Regions from separate parts of the Actinacidiphila sp. bgisy145 genome, predicted to be linked through region 2. Evidence: riboswitches for the same ligand, from Rfam matches in the RefSeq annotation. Region 2 holds a riboswitch; each other region holds the start of a gene.
What was found. Region 2 has a riboswitch for cobalamin ahead of AC3ERT_RS30660 (CbtB domain-containing protein). Riboswitches for the same ligand answer to the same signal wherever they lie in the genome.
Positions count from the first base shown of each region.

Region 1: linked by a shared signal. The riboswitch ahead of AC3ERT_RS33500 (ABC transporter substrate-binding protein) and the one ahead of AC3ERT_RS30660 (CbtB domain-containing protein) in region 2 are both predicted to bind cobalamin.
Region 3: linked by a shared signal. The riboswitch ahead of AC3ERT_RS23140 (cobalamin biosynthesis protein) and the one ahead of AC3ERT_RS30660 (CbtB domain-containing protein) in region 2 are both predicted to bind cobalamin.

Region 1 is NZ_JBYIRL010000056.1:38,929-42,574, reverse strand. It holds gene AC3ERT_RS33510 (LLM class flavin-dependent oxidoreductase) at 1-1,008, opposite strand, end outside; gene AC3ERT_RS33505 (TetR/AcrR family transcriptional regulator) at 1,064-1,792, shown strand; cobalamin riboswitch at 1,935-2,140, shown strand; gene AC3ERT_RS33500 (ABC transporter substrate-binding protein) at 2,160-3,233, shown strand; gene AC3ERT_RS33495 (FecCD family ABC transporter permease) at 3,230-3,646, shown strand, end outside.
Region 2 is NZ_JBYIRL010000044.1:41,911-45,556, reverse strand. It holds gene AC3ERT_RS30670 (bifunctional o-acetylhomoserine/o-acetylserine sulfhydrylase) at 1-625, shown strand, start outside; gene metX (homoserine O-acetyltransferase MetX) at 628-1,866, shown strand; cobalamin riboswitch at 1,865-2,020, shown strand; gene AC3ERT_RS30660 (CbtB domain-containing protein) at 2,060-2,278, shown strand; gene AC3ERT_RS30655 (CbtA family protein) at 2,306-3,172, shown strand; gene AC3ERT_RS30650 ((2Fe-2S)-binding protein) at 3,221-3,646, shown strand, end outside.
Region 3 is NZ_JBYIRL010000026.1:49,202-52,847, forward strand. It holds gene AC3ERT_RS23130 (SDR family oxidoreductase) at 73-819, shown strand; gene AC3ERT_RS23135 (SDR family oxidoreductase) at 835-1,758, shown strand; cobalamin riboswitch at 1,868-1,999, shown strand; gene AC3ERT_RS23140 (cobalamin biosynthesis protein) at 2,111-3,067, shown strand; gene AC3ERT_RS23145 (cobyric acid synthase) at 3,076-3,646, shown strand, end outside.

The DNA.
Region 1 (3,646 bases), on a different contig from region 2:
GACCACGTCGGAGGCCACCAGCTCCATGGCGCGGGCGACCTTGGCGTGCGGGATGCCGCCGATGTCGACGGACAGCAGGTGCAGGTCGTGGCCCCACAGGTCGTGGAGCCGGCCGAGCTTGTCGACCACCTCGGCGGGGCTGCCGCAGATCGCCGAGCCGGGGCCCACCAGGTCGTCGAAGTCGAAGGCGAGCGGTCGGGCGCCGACCGGCAGCTTCGCGCCGCGGAAGTAGTTGGCGTAGTACTCCCGCCACTGCTCGCGGGCCTGCGCGGTGGTGTCGGCGACGAAGACGTGGCTGGCGGCGCCGGTGCGCGCCTGCTCGGCCGGGCGGCCGGCCTTGGCCCACAGCTCGCGGTAGAGCGCGAACATCGGGGCGTGGGTCTGCGGCGGGCGGGCGGTGGTGCCGAAGACCATCGGCAGCCCGGTCTCGACCGCCAGGTGCACCGAGTCCGGCTTGGAGCCGCCGCTGACCCACACCGGCGGCCGCGCCTGGTGCAGCCGCGGCTGCACCCGCACCGCGTCCAGCGGCGGGCGGAAGGCGCCCTGCCAGGTCACCTCGGGCTCGTCCTCGGACCACAGGCGCAGCAGGAGTTCGAGGTTCTCCCGCTTGCGGTCGGCCTTGCTCTCCGGCGGCTGGGCGAAGACGCTGTAGGGGTCGGGGAAGAAGGACGCGCCCGCGATGAGCTGGAGCCGCCCGCCGGAGAGCTGGTCGAGCGTCGCGTAGTCCTCGGCGACCAGCACCGGGTCGCGGTTGGCGACCAGCGTGGTGCCGGTGGCCAGGGTGATGGTGGAGGTGCGGGCGGCTATCGCCGCGAGCACCACCGGGGGCGCCGATATGACGTCGCGCTCCCCGAAGTGGTGCTCCCCCACGGTGAACCAGGAGAAGCCGAGCCGCTCGGCGAGCACCGCGCTGCGGACCACCTCGTCGAGGCGCTCGGCCTGGGAGACGCGGTGCCCGGTGAAGGGGTCGCTGAGTAGGGTGCCGAAAGTGATGGTCCCGATATCCATGTGCACGGTCCTCTGGCGGGTTGACGGAAAGCCCTCAAAGTAAAGTACAACGTGCATGGTAAATTGGGCAACGGACGACGACCCGTATCGGAGGCTTCCCCTGAGTACCCCACCGACGGCCCCCGCCCGCAAGGCGGCACCGGAGCGCCCCGGCCCCGCCCGTACCGGCGGACGGGCCGGCAAGCGCGACGCCATCACCCAGGGCGCCCGGACCGTCTTCGGCCGCGAGGGCTACAGCCGCACCAGCATCGAGGCGATCGCCGCCGAGGCCGGCGTGTCCACGCGCACCATCTACAACCACTTCGAGGGCAAGGACCAGCTCTTCTCCGACGTGGTCCACGACAGCGCCGGGCAGGTCGCGGACGCGTTCGTCGCCACCGTCGAGAAGCAGGTGACCGGCACCGACCCGCGCGCCGACCTGCTCGCGCTCGGCCGCGCCTTCGTCGGCCAGCGCACCCAGTTCCCCGAGCACTTCGCGATGATCCGGCAGATCAAGGCCGAGGTGCAGCACTTCCCCGCCGCCGTGATCGACGCCTGGCAGCAGGCCGGGCCGCAGCGCGTCCAGCGGGAGGTCGCCCGGCGGCTGGAGCAGCTCGCCGGCGCCGGGCTGCTGCGCATCCCCGAACCCGCCCGCGCCACCGTGCACTTCATCGCCCTGGTGACCTCGGAGATCACCATCCGCCCGCACGGCAGCCCGCCGCTGGGCGCGGCCGAGATCCGCGACTGCGTCACCCGCGCCGTCGACGCCTTCCTGCACGGCTACGGCACCGACCGCCCGTCCTGACCCCCGCTCCGCACTCCCCTCGCGCGGCCCTTCCCGTCAACTCCGGGCGGGGCCGCGGCCGTTGGCACCGGGCCCTACCCCCGCGGCGGTGCGGGCCCTCCGCGCCCTGTGATCCGGCCGGCCGGGCGGGGCGGCGCGTTTGGTAGCGTGCGCGTGCCGTGGTGCACGGGAAACCGGTCGGAAGCCGGTGCGGCCCTCGCCACTGTAGTCGCGGAGTTCCGCGGCCCTGCGCCGACCGTCCCCACGACGGTCGGGGCCACTGGGCGGACCGGCAACGGACGCCTGGGAAGGCCGGCCGTGGAGCGTCGACGCGAAAGCCAGGAGACCGGCCACGGCGCGACATCTTCCACGAGGGTTTGGAGTACACGTGCCGAGCAGCGCCCTGCGCCCGTTCCGCCATATCAGCCGTCTCATACGCCCCGGCGCCCGGGCCCGCACCCGCCCGCTACGGCTGCCGGCCGCCGCCGCGGCCCTGCTGGCCACCGGGTGCCTGGCCGCCTGCACGGGGGCGCCCGCCGCGAGCGGCCCGACGTCCTCCGCCGCCGCGCGCAGCAGCACCGCCCCGGTCAGCGTGCGCAGTTGCGGCGTGGCCACCACCGTCGCCGCGCCCCCGAAGCGGCTGGTCACCCTCAACGAGGGCGCCACCGAGGTCGCCCTCGCGCTGGGCCTCCAGTCGCGGATGGCCGGCACCGCCTACCTCGACGACACGATCCCCGCGAAGTGGAAGGCCGCCTACGACTCCGTGCCGGTGCTCAGCAAGGAGTACCCGTCCAAGGAGAAGCTCCTCGCCGCGCGCCCCGACTTCCTCTACGCCTCCTACACCAGCGCCTTCACCGGCAAGGTCGCCGGCACCCGCGCCGAGCTGGCCGCCGAGCACATCGGCTCCTATCTGTCGCCCTTCGGCTGCGCGGACGCGAAGCAGGTGCCCGCCGCGTCGTTCGAGGCGGTGTGGGGCGAACTCGCCGACATCGCCGCGGTCTTCGGGGTGCCGCAGCGGGCGGCCGCGATCGAGCGGCAGCAGAAGACGGCGCTGGCCGCACTGGCCGCCCAGGGCGCGGGCAAGGGCCTGGACGTGCTCTGGTACGACTCCGGCACCAAGTCCCCCTACGTCGGGGCCGGCCACGGCGGACCGCAGACCGTCCTGGACGCCGTCGGCGCGCACAACGTGTTCGGCACCCTGAAAGGCGGCTGGCAGAACGTGAGCTGGGAGCAGGTGGCCGCCGCCGACCCGGACGCCATCGTGCTCGCGGACGCGAGCTGGGACAGCGCCGCGGCCAAGATCTCCTATCTGGAGCACGACCCCGTGCTGAGCCGGCTCACCGCGGTGCGCCGGCGCGCGTTCGTCGTCGTGCCGTTCTCGGAGTCGACGCCCGGCGTGCTCCTGGCGGACGGCGCGGCCCGGGTCGCGGCCGGTCTGGCCGCGCTGCCCGCCGCGTCGTGACGGCCGCGGACCGTACGCGTACGCGTACGCCCGACCGCGCCCGCGACCGTACAGCGGCCCGCTCGGCTGCGGTGCTGGCCGCGGCCGCGGTGGCGCTGCTGGCGGTGTGCCTGCTCGGCCTCGCGATCGGGTCGGTGCACGAGCCGCCGCGGGTGGTGGCCGACGTCCTGCTGCGGCGGCTGGGCCTGGGCGACCACCATGTGACGCTGCTGGACGACCAGATCGTCTGGCAGCTGCGGCTGCCGCGGGTGGTGGGTGCGGCGGCCACCGGCGCCGGGCTCGCGGTGTGCGGCGCGGTGCTCCAGACGCTCACCGGCAACGACCTCGCCGACCCCTACCTGCTGGGCATCTCCGACGGCGCCGCCGTCGGCGCGGTCACCGTACTGGTGCTCGGCGTCGGCGCGTCCGGCGCG
Region 2 (3,646 bases):
CGGCAGCTTCGACTTCGGGGCGCACGCCGACCGCTTCCCGGACTTCTCCGCGCCCGACCCGAGCTACCACGGCCTCCAGTACTGGCCGGCGCTCGGCCCCGGCGCCTATGCGGTCAAGCTGCGGGTGCAGCTGCTGCGCGACCTCGGCCCGGCGCTGTCGCCGCACTCGGCGTTCCTGCTGCTCCAGGGCGTCGAGACGCTGTCCCTGCGGCTGGAGCGGCACTCCTCGAACGCGCAGGAGCTCGCGGAGTGGCTCCAGGCCCGCGACGAGGTCGCGGCGGTGCACTACCCGGGCCTGCCCTCCAGCCCCTGGTACGAGGCCGGGCAGCGCTACCTGCCGCGCGGTGCGGGCGCGGTGCTCGCCTTCGAACTGCGCGACGGCGCACAGGCCGGCCGGCGGTTCGTGGACGCGGTGCGGCTCTTCAGCCACCTGGCGAACATCGGCGACGTGCGCAGCCTGATCATCCACCCGGCCTCCACCACGCACAGCCAGCTCGACGAGGCGCAGCTCGCGCAGACCGGTGCGACGCCCGGCCTGGTGCGGCTGTCGGTCGGCATCGAGAACGTCGCGGACCTCAAGGCGGACCTGGAAGCAGGGTTCCGAGCGGCCAAGGGCGCGTCCTGACCGTGCCCGGCACGCCGCCGGTCCCCGGCGCCGGATCGCCCGCCGGCGCCGCCCCGGAACCCGCCGGCGGGGTCCTCCCGCCGCCCGCCTCCGGGGCGTGGCGGCCGGGGGACCCGCCCGGGCGGCGGCGCTGGCACCGCGCTCCGGGGCCGCTCCGGCTGGAGGCGGGCGGCGAACTGCCGGAGGTGCGGCTGGCGTACGAGACGTGGGGCCGCATCGCGCCCGACGGGTCGAACGCGGTCCTGGTGCTGCACGCGCTGACCGGGGACAGCCACGTCGCCGGTCCTGCCGGGCCCGGCCATCCCACGGCCGGCTGGTGGGACGCGCTGGTCGGGCCGGGCCGGGCGCTGGACACCGACCGCTTCTTCGTGGTGGCGCCCAACGTGCTGGGCGGCTGCCAGGGCAGCACCGGCCCGGCCACCGCCCGGCCGGACGGGCGGCCGTGGGGCGGCGCCTTCCCGTTCCTGACCCAGCGCGACCAGGTCGCGGCCGAGGCGGGCCTGGCGGACGCGCTGGGCATCGACCGGTGGGCGCTGGTGGTCGGCGGGTCGATGGGCGGCATGCGGGCGCTGGAGTGGGCGGCCGGCCGCCCGGAGCGGGTCGGCGCGCTGCTGCTGCTCGCCTGCCCGGCGGCGGCCAGTGCCGAGCAGATCGGCTGGGCGTCGGTGCAGTTGCGGGCGATCCGGGCCGACCCGGCCTGGCGCGGCGGCGACTACCACGGCGCCGGGCCGGGCGGCGGCCCGCACGCCGGTCTCGGCCAGGCCCGCCGGCTGGCGCACCTGACGTACCGCAGTGAGCCGGAACTGCGGGCGCGCTTCGGCCGGGACCCGCAGCGCGGTGAACTGCCCTGGCACGGCGGCCGGTACGCGGTGGAGTCGTATCTCGACCACCACGCGGACAAGCTGGTGCGCCGGTTCGACGCGGGCAGCTATGTGGTGCTCACCGAGGCGATGAACGCCCATGACGTGGGGCGCGGGCGGGGCGGCACCGCGGCGGCGCTGCGGCGGGTCACGGCGCCCGCGCTGGTGGCCGGGGTCGACTCCGACCGGCTCTACCCGACCGCGCAGCAGGAGGAGTTGGCGGCGGGCATCCCGGGCGCGGACCGGACGCGGACGATCCACTCGCCGTACGGGCATGACGGCTTCCTCATCGAGGTGGATCAAGTGGCGGCGCTGGTCGGGGAGTTGATGCCGCCTCCGGCGGCGCGGCGGCCCCCGCGCGGTGTGGCGGGAAGCAGGTGACATGCGTTGACGTGCCGGTTCGCCCGCCCGTACGCTGGTCGTTCGTGATGGTGTGAGGAAGCCGGTGGAACTCCGGCACGGTCGCGCCACTGTGTACCGGTCGCCTCTGGGGGCGTCCGGGAGTCAGATACTCCGCCGTCACGCCGCCCCACTCGAACCGAGGGACGCTGTATCCCCGAAGGAGGCCCCACCCGTGAGTTCTGTGTCCACCCCTTCGTCGACCGAGGCCACGCCGGTCGTCCTGCCCGTCTCCAAGGCGGTGCTCTGGCTGGTCGGCAGCGCGCTCCTGGCGCTGGCCGCCTACTACTTCATCGGCGTCGACCAGGGCGCGGTGTCCGTCTTCGGCCGGGACATGCACATCCACGAGTTCGTGCACGACGCGCGGCACTTCCTCGGCTTCCCCTGCCACTGACGACAACAGGCAGGCGGACAACTCGACATGGAGAAACGACTCGTACTGCGCGGCGTGCTCGCCGGCGCGATCGGCGGGCTGCTCGCGTTCGTCTTCGCGCGGATCTTCGCCGAACCGCAGATCAACCGGGCGATCAGCTACGAGAGCGGCCGGGACGCGGCGCAGAACGCCCTGGACAAGGCCGCGGGCCTGCCGGTCTCGCCGGACGGCCCCGACCTGTTCAGCCGCACCGTCCAGGCCGATGTCGGCATGGGCGTGGGCCTGATCCTCTTCGGTGCCGCCATGGGCGCCCTCTTCGCGGTGGTCTACACGGTGTGCCTGGGGCGGGTCGGCGGCGTCCGGCCGCGCACGCTGGCGCTGCTGGTGGCCGGCGGCGGCTTCCTCGGCTTCTACCTGGTGCCGTTCGTGAAGTACCCGGCGAACCCGCCCGCGATCGGGCACGAGGACACCATCAAGGCCCGCACCGGGCTCTATCTGGTCATGGTGGTCTGCTCGATCACGCTGCTCGCGCTGGCGGTGTGGCTGGGGCGGAAGCTCCAGGGGCGGTTCGGCACGTGGAACGCCACGCTGCTGGCCGGTGCGGCCTTCGTGGTCGCCATCAGCGTGGTGATCGGCCTGCTGCCCGCGCTCGGACACCTGGCCGCCAACCGCGAGCAGTACGGCAACCACGCCACGGAGACACCTCAGCCGCTGACCGACCCGGCGGGGCGGATCGTCTACCCGGGCTTCCCTGCGGACGTGCTGTTCCGGTTCCGCTTGTACTCGGTGGCCGCGCAGCTGCTGCTGTGGTCGGCGATCGCGCTGGTCTTCGGGCCGCTTTCGGAGCGGGTGCTGAGCGCCTCGCCGACCGGCCGCGCCGCGCGGGCGCCCCGGGTCGGCCCGGTGGAGGCGTGAGGGGGCGCCTCGGCGCGCCATCCCGCCCTGCCGCGGCAGGGTGGCGCCGTGCACGGCGATGAGACGAGAGCGGCCCTGGCGGAGCTGGGGCCGTTCTTCGCGGTCGAGAGCGCTGCGGCGGCCGACGCGGCCGGCGGCGGCTCCGGCTGGCGGTCGATGGCCGAGCTGGCAGACGGCAGCGGCGTGCTGGCCGCCCGCGTGGCCGCCGTACGCGGGGTGCTGGCCGCGGGCGGCGGGCAGCAGCCGGACGCGGTCGAGGAGCGGGTGGCCGCGTCCGTGACCCACCTGGGCCTGGTGGCCCGGCTGCTCTCCCCCTACCTGGCGCTGGCCGTGCTGTACGGACACGTGCCCGGCGCCGTACGGCTGTCCGACCTGCGCTGGCAGCCCGCCCTCGGCGGCCCCTACCCGCTGGCCCTGCCGGGGCTGCCCGGCCGCGCGGCGGACCCGCCCGCCCCGGCGGAGACCGGGCCTGCG
Region 3 (3,646 bases), on a different contig from region 2:
CCGAATCATCGATCCCCATCTGTGTTATCGTTGATCTCGTCAGATCGTATCGACGAAAACAAGGAGGACGCCATGTCCACCAGCGCCACCCCTGTCCGCGTCGCCCTGGTCACCGGTGGGTCCGGTGGCATCGGCCGGGCCGTCGTCCGGCGGCTCGCCCGCGACGGGTACGCCCTGGGCATTCACTACGCCGGCAACAAGGCCGCCGCCGAGGCGCTCGCCGCGGAGATCACGGGCGCCGGGGGCCGGGCCGTCACCGTCGGCGGCGACGTCGCCGACGAGCACGCCATGGCCGCCGCCTTCGACACCGTGGAGGCCGCCTTCGGCGGGCTGGACGCCGTCGTGCACACCGCCGGCGTGATGCGGCTGAAGCCGATCGTCGACCTGGACCTCGCGGAGCTGGACGCGGTGCACCGCACCAACATCCGCGGCAGCTTCGTGGTCGACCAGCAGGCCGCCCGCCGACTGCGCGCGGGCGGGGCCATCGTGAACCTCTCGACCTCCGTCGTGGGGCTCCAGTTCCCCGGCTACGGGGCCTACACCGCCAGCAAGGGCGCCGTCGAGGCGCTGACCCTGATCCTCGCCCGCGAGCTGCGCGGCCGGGACATCACCGTCAACGCGATCGCCCCCGGGCCCACCGCCACACCCCTGTTCATGGCCGGCAAGGACCAGGAGACCGTCGACCGCCTCGCGGCCCAGCCCCCGCTGGAGCGCCTGGGCACCCCCGAGGACATCGCCGAGGTGGCCGCCTTCCTGGCCGGCCCCGCCGGCCACTGGGTCAACGGCCAGACCGTCCGCGCCAACGGCGGAATCATCTAGGAGGCAGGAACAGCCATGACACCAGCCACGACACACCGCACCGGTCCGAAGGTCATCGTCGTCACCGGCGCCTCCAGCGGCATCGGCAACCTCGCCGCCCGCTTCCTGGCCGGGGCCGGGCACACCGTCTACGCGGGCATGCGCGCCACCGCCGACCGCAACGCCCCCCGCGTGGCCGAACTCGCCGCGTACGCAGAGGCGGAGGGCGTGGACGTGCGCGGCATCGAGATGGACGTGCAGGACCAGGCGTCCGTCGACGCGGCGATCGAGCAGGTCACCGCCGAGCAGGGCCGGCTGGACGTGGTCGTCCACAACGCCGGCCACATGGCGCTGGGCCCGACCGAGGCGTTCACCCCCGAACAGCTCGCCGCGCTCTACGACGCCAACGTCCTGTCCACCCAGCGCGTCAACCGCGCCGCGCTGCCGCACCTGCGCCGCCAGGGCGAGGGGCTGCTGGTGTGGGTGGGGTCGTCCTCCACCCGCGGCGGCCACCCGCCGTTCCTCGCCCCGTACTTCGCGGCGAAGGCGGGCATGGACGCACTGGCCGAGAGCTACGCCGCCGAGCTGGTCCGGTTCGGCATCGACACCGTCATCGTGGTGCCGGGCGCCTACCCGTCGGGCACCAACCACTTCGCCCACGCGGCCCGGCCGGCCGACACCGTACGGGACACCGCGTACGACGAGGCGTACGGCGCGGTGCGCGACTCCATGGCGCAGGCGCTCACCGACCTCTTCCCCGCGGGGCGGACCGTGGACGAGGTCGCGGACGAGATCGTCCGGGTGGTCGGACTGCCGCAGGGCGAGCGGCCGTTCCGCACCCACATCGACCCCAGCCGCGACGGCAGCGAGGTCGTGTCCGCGGTCAGCGACCGCATCCGCGCGGAGTTCTACCACCGCATCGGCATCCAGGAGCTGCTTCCCGAGCACGCCTCCCTCTGAGCCGGCCGCACGCCCACCCGTCGGCGCGGGGCCGCAAAGCCGCAGGCAGGCCCGGTTGACGGGGTTTCTCCGGGCGTGGTGAACTGCCGGGAGCAATGCGGCGGCAGGAGAGGAAGTCGGTGCGAATCCGACGCGGTCCCGCCACTGTCACCGGGGAGTGCACTCCCGAAGCTGGAGGCCACGGCCGGCGCACGCCGGCGGGAAGGCCCGGGAGTGCGTTGATCCGGGAGCCAGGAGACTCTCACCGCCGGTCACGTCGAGCCAGGGCGCGGACCCTGAGTGAGGACTTCGCCATGCCCTGCACGCAGGCGGCAGCCGCCCTTGCGGCCGCCGGTACCCGGATATCCGCGGCATGAGCGGCCGCCACCGTGCCTACGCGTACGGCGCCGCACTCGGCTTCCTCGGCGACCTCCTGATCGGCGACCCGCGCCGCGGCCACCCGGTGGCCGGGTTCGGGCGGGCCGCCGGCGCCCTGGAGCAGCGGATGTGGCGCGACGACCGGGGCGCCGGCAGCGCGTACGCGGCGCTGTGCGTGGGCGGCGCGGTGGCCGCGGCCGCCGTCGCCGAGCGGGCGGCCCGGCGCCGCCCGCTGCTGGGCGCGGCGCTGGCCGCGGCGGCCACCTGGTCGGTGCTGGGCGGCACTTCGCTCGCCCGGGAGGCCCGCACGATCGGCGCGGCGCTTCAGGCCGGCGACCTGGCCGCCGCCCGGGACCGGCTGCCGCACCTGTGCGGGCGGGACCCGGCCGCGCTGGACGCCGACGCGCTGGCGCGGGCGGTGGTGGAGTCGGTCGCGGAGAACACCTCGGACGCGGTGGTCGGCGCCCTGGTGTGGGGCGGGCTCGCGGGGGTGCCCGGGCTGGTCGGCTTCCGTGCCGCCAACACGCTGGACGCGATGGTCGGCCACCGCTCCCCGCGGCACCTGCGCTTCGGGTGGGCGGCCGCCCGGCTGGACGACGCGGCCGGCTACCCCGGCGCGCGGCTGACCGCCCTGCTCGCCGCGCTGGCCGGGCCGTATCCGCGCAGCGCGCTGGCCACCGCGCGCCGGGACGGGCCGCGGCACCCCTCGCCCAACGCCGGGCCGGTCGAGGCCGCGTTCGCGGGGGCGCTGCGGGTGCGGCTGGGCGGCACCCTGGCGTACGGGGGGCGGGTCGAGCACCGGCCGGTGCTGGGCGCGGGGTTCCGGCCGCCGCGGCCGGCCGACATCGGGCGCGCGGTGCGGCTGTCCCGCCGGGTCGGCGCGCTCGCGCTGGGCGCGTCGGTGCTGCTGTCGGCGGCCCGCGGCCGGACCGGCACGAGGGGTGCGCGGTGAAGGGGCTGATGGTCGCCGGGACCGGTTCGGACACCGGCAAGAGCGTGGTGACCGCGGGGATCTGCCGGTGGCTGACCCGGCAGGGCCTGCGGGTGGCGCCGTTCAAGGGCCAGAACATGTCGCTCAACTCGTACGTGACCCGGGAGGGCGCCGAGATCGGCCGGGCGCAGGCGATGCAGGCGCAGGCGGCCGGGGTGGAGCCGTCGGCGCTGATGAACCCGGTGCTGCTCAAGCCGGGCGGCGAGCAGCGCAGCCAGGTGGTGGTGCTGGGCAGGCCGGTCGGCGAGCTGAGCGCGCGCGGCTACCACGGCGGCAAGCAGGCGGAGTTGCTCGGCACCGTGGTGGACTGCCTCCAGGAGCTGGGCCGTACGCACGACGCGGTGGTCTGCGAGGGCGCGGGCAGCCCCGCGGAGATCAACCTGCGCCGTACCGACATCGTCAACATGGCGGTGGCCAGGAGCGCGCGGCTGCCGGTGGTCGTGGTGGGCGACATCGACCGCGGCGGCGTCTTCGCGTCCTTCTACGGCACGACGGCGCTGCTCGCGAAGGAGGACCAGCGGCTCGTCGCGGGCTACCTGG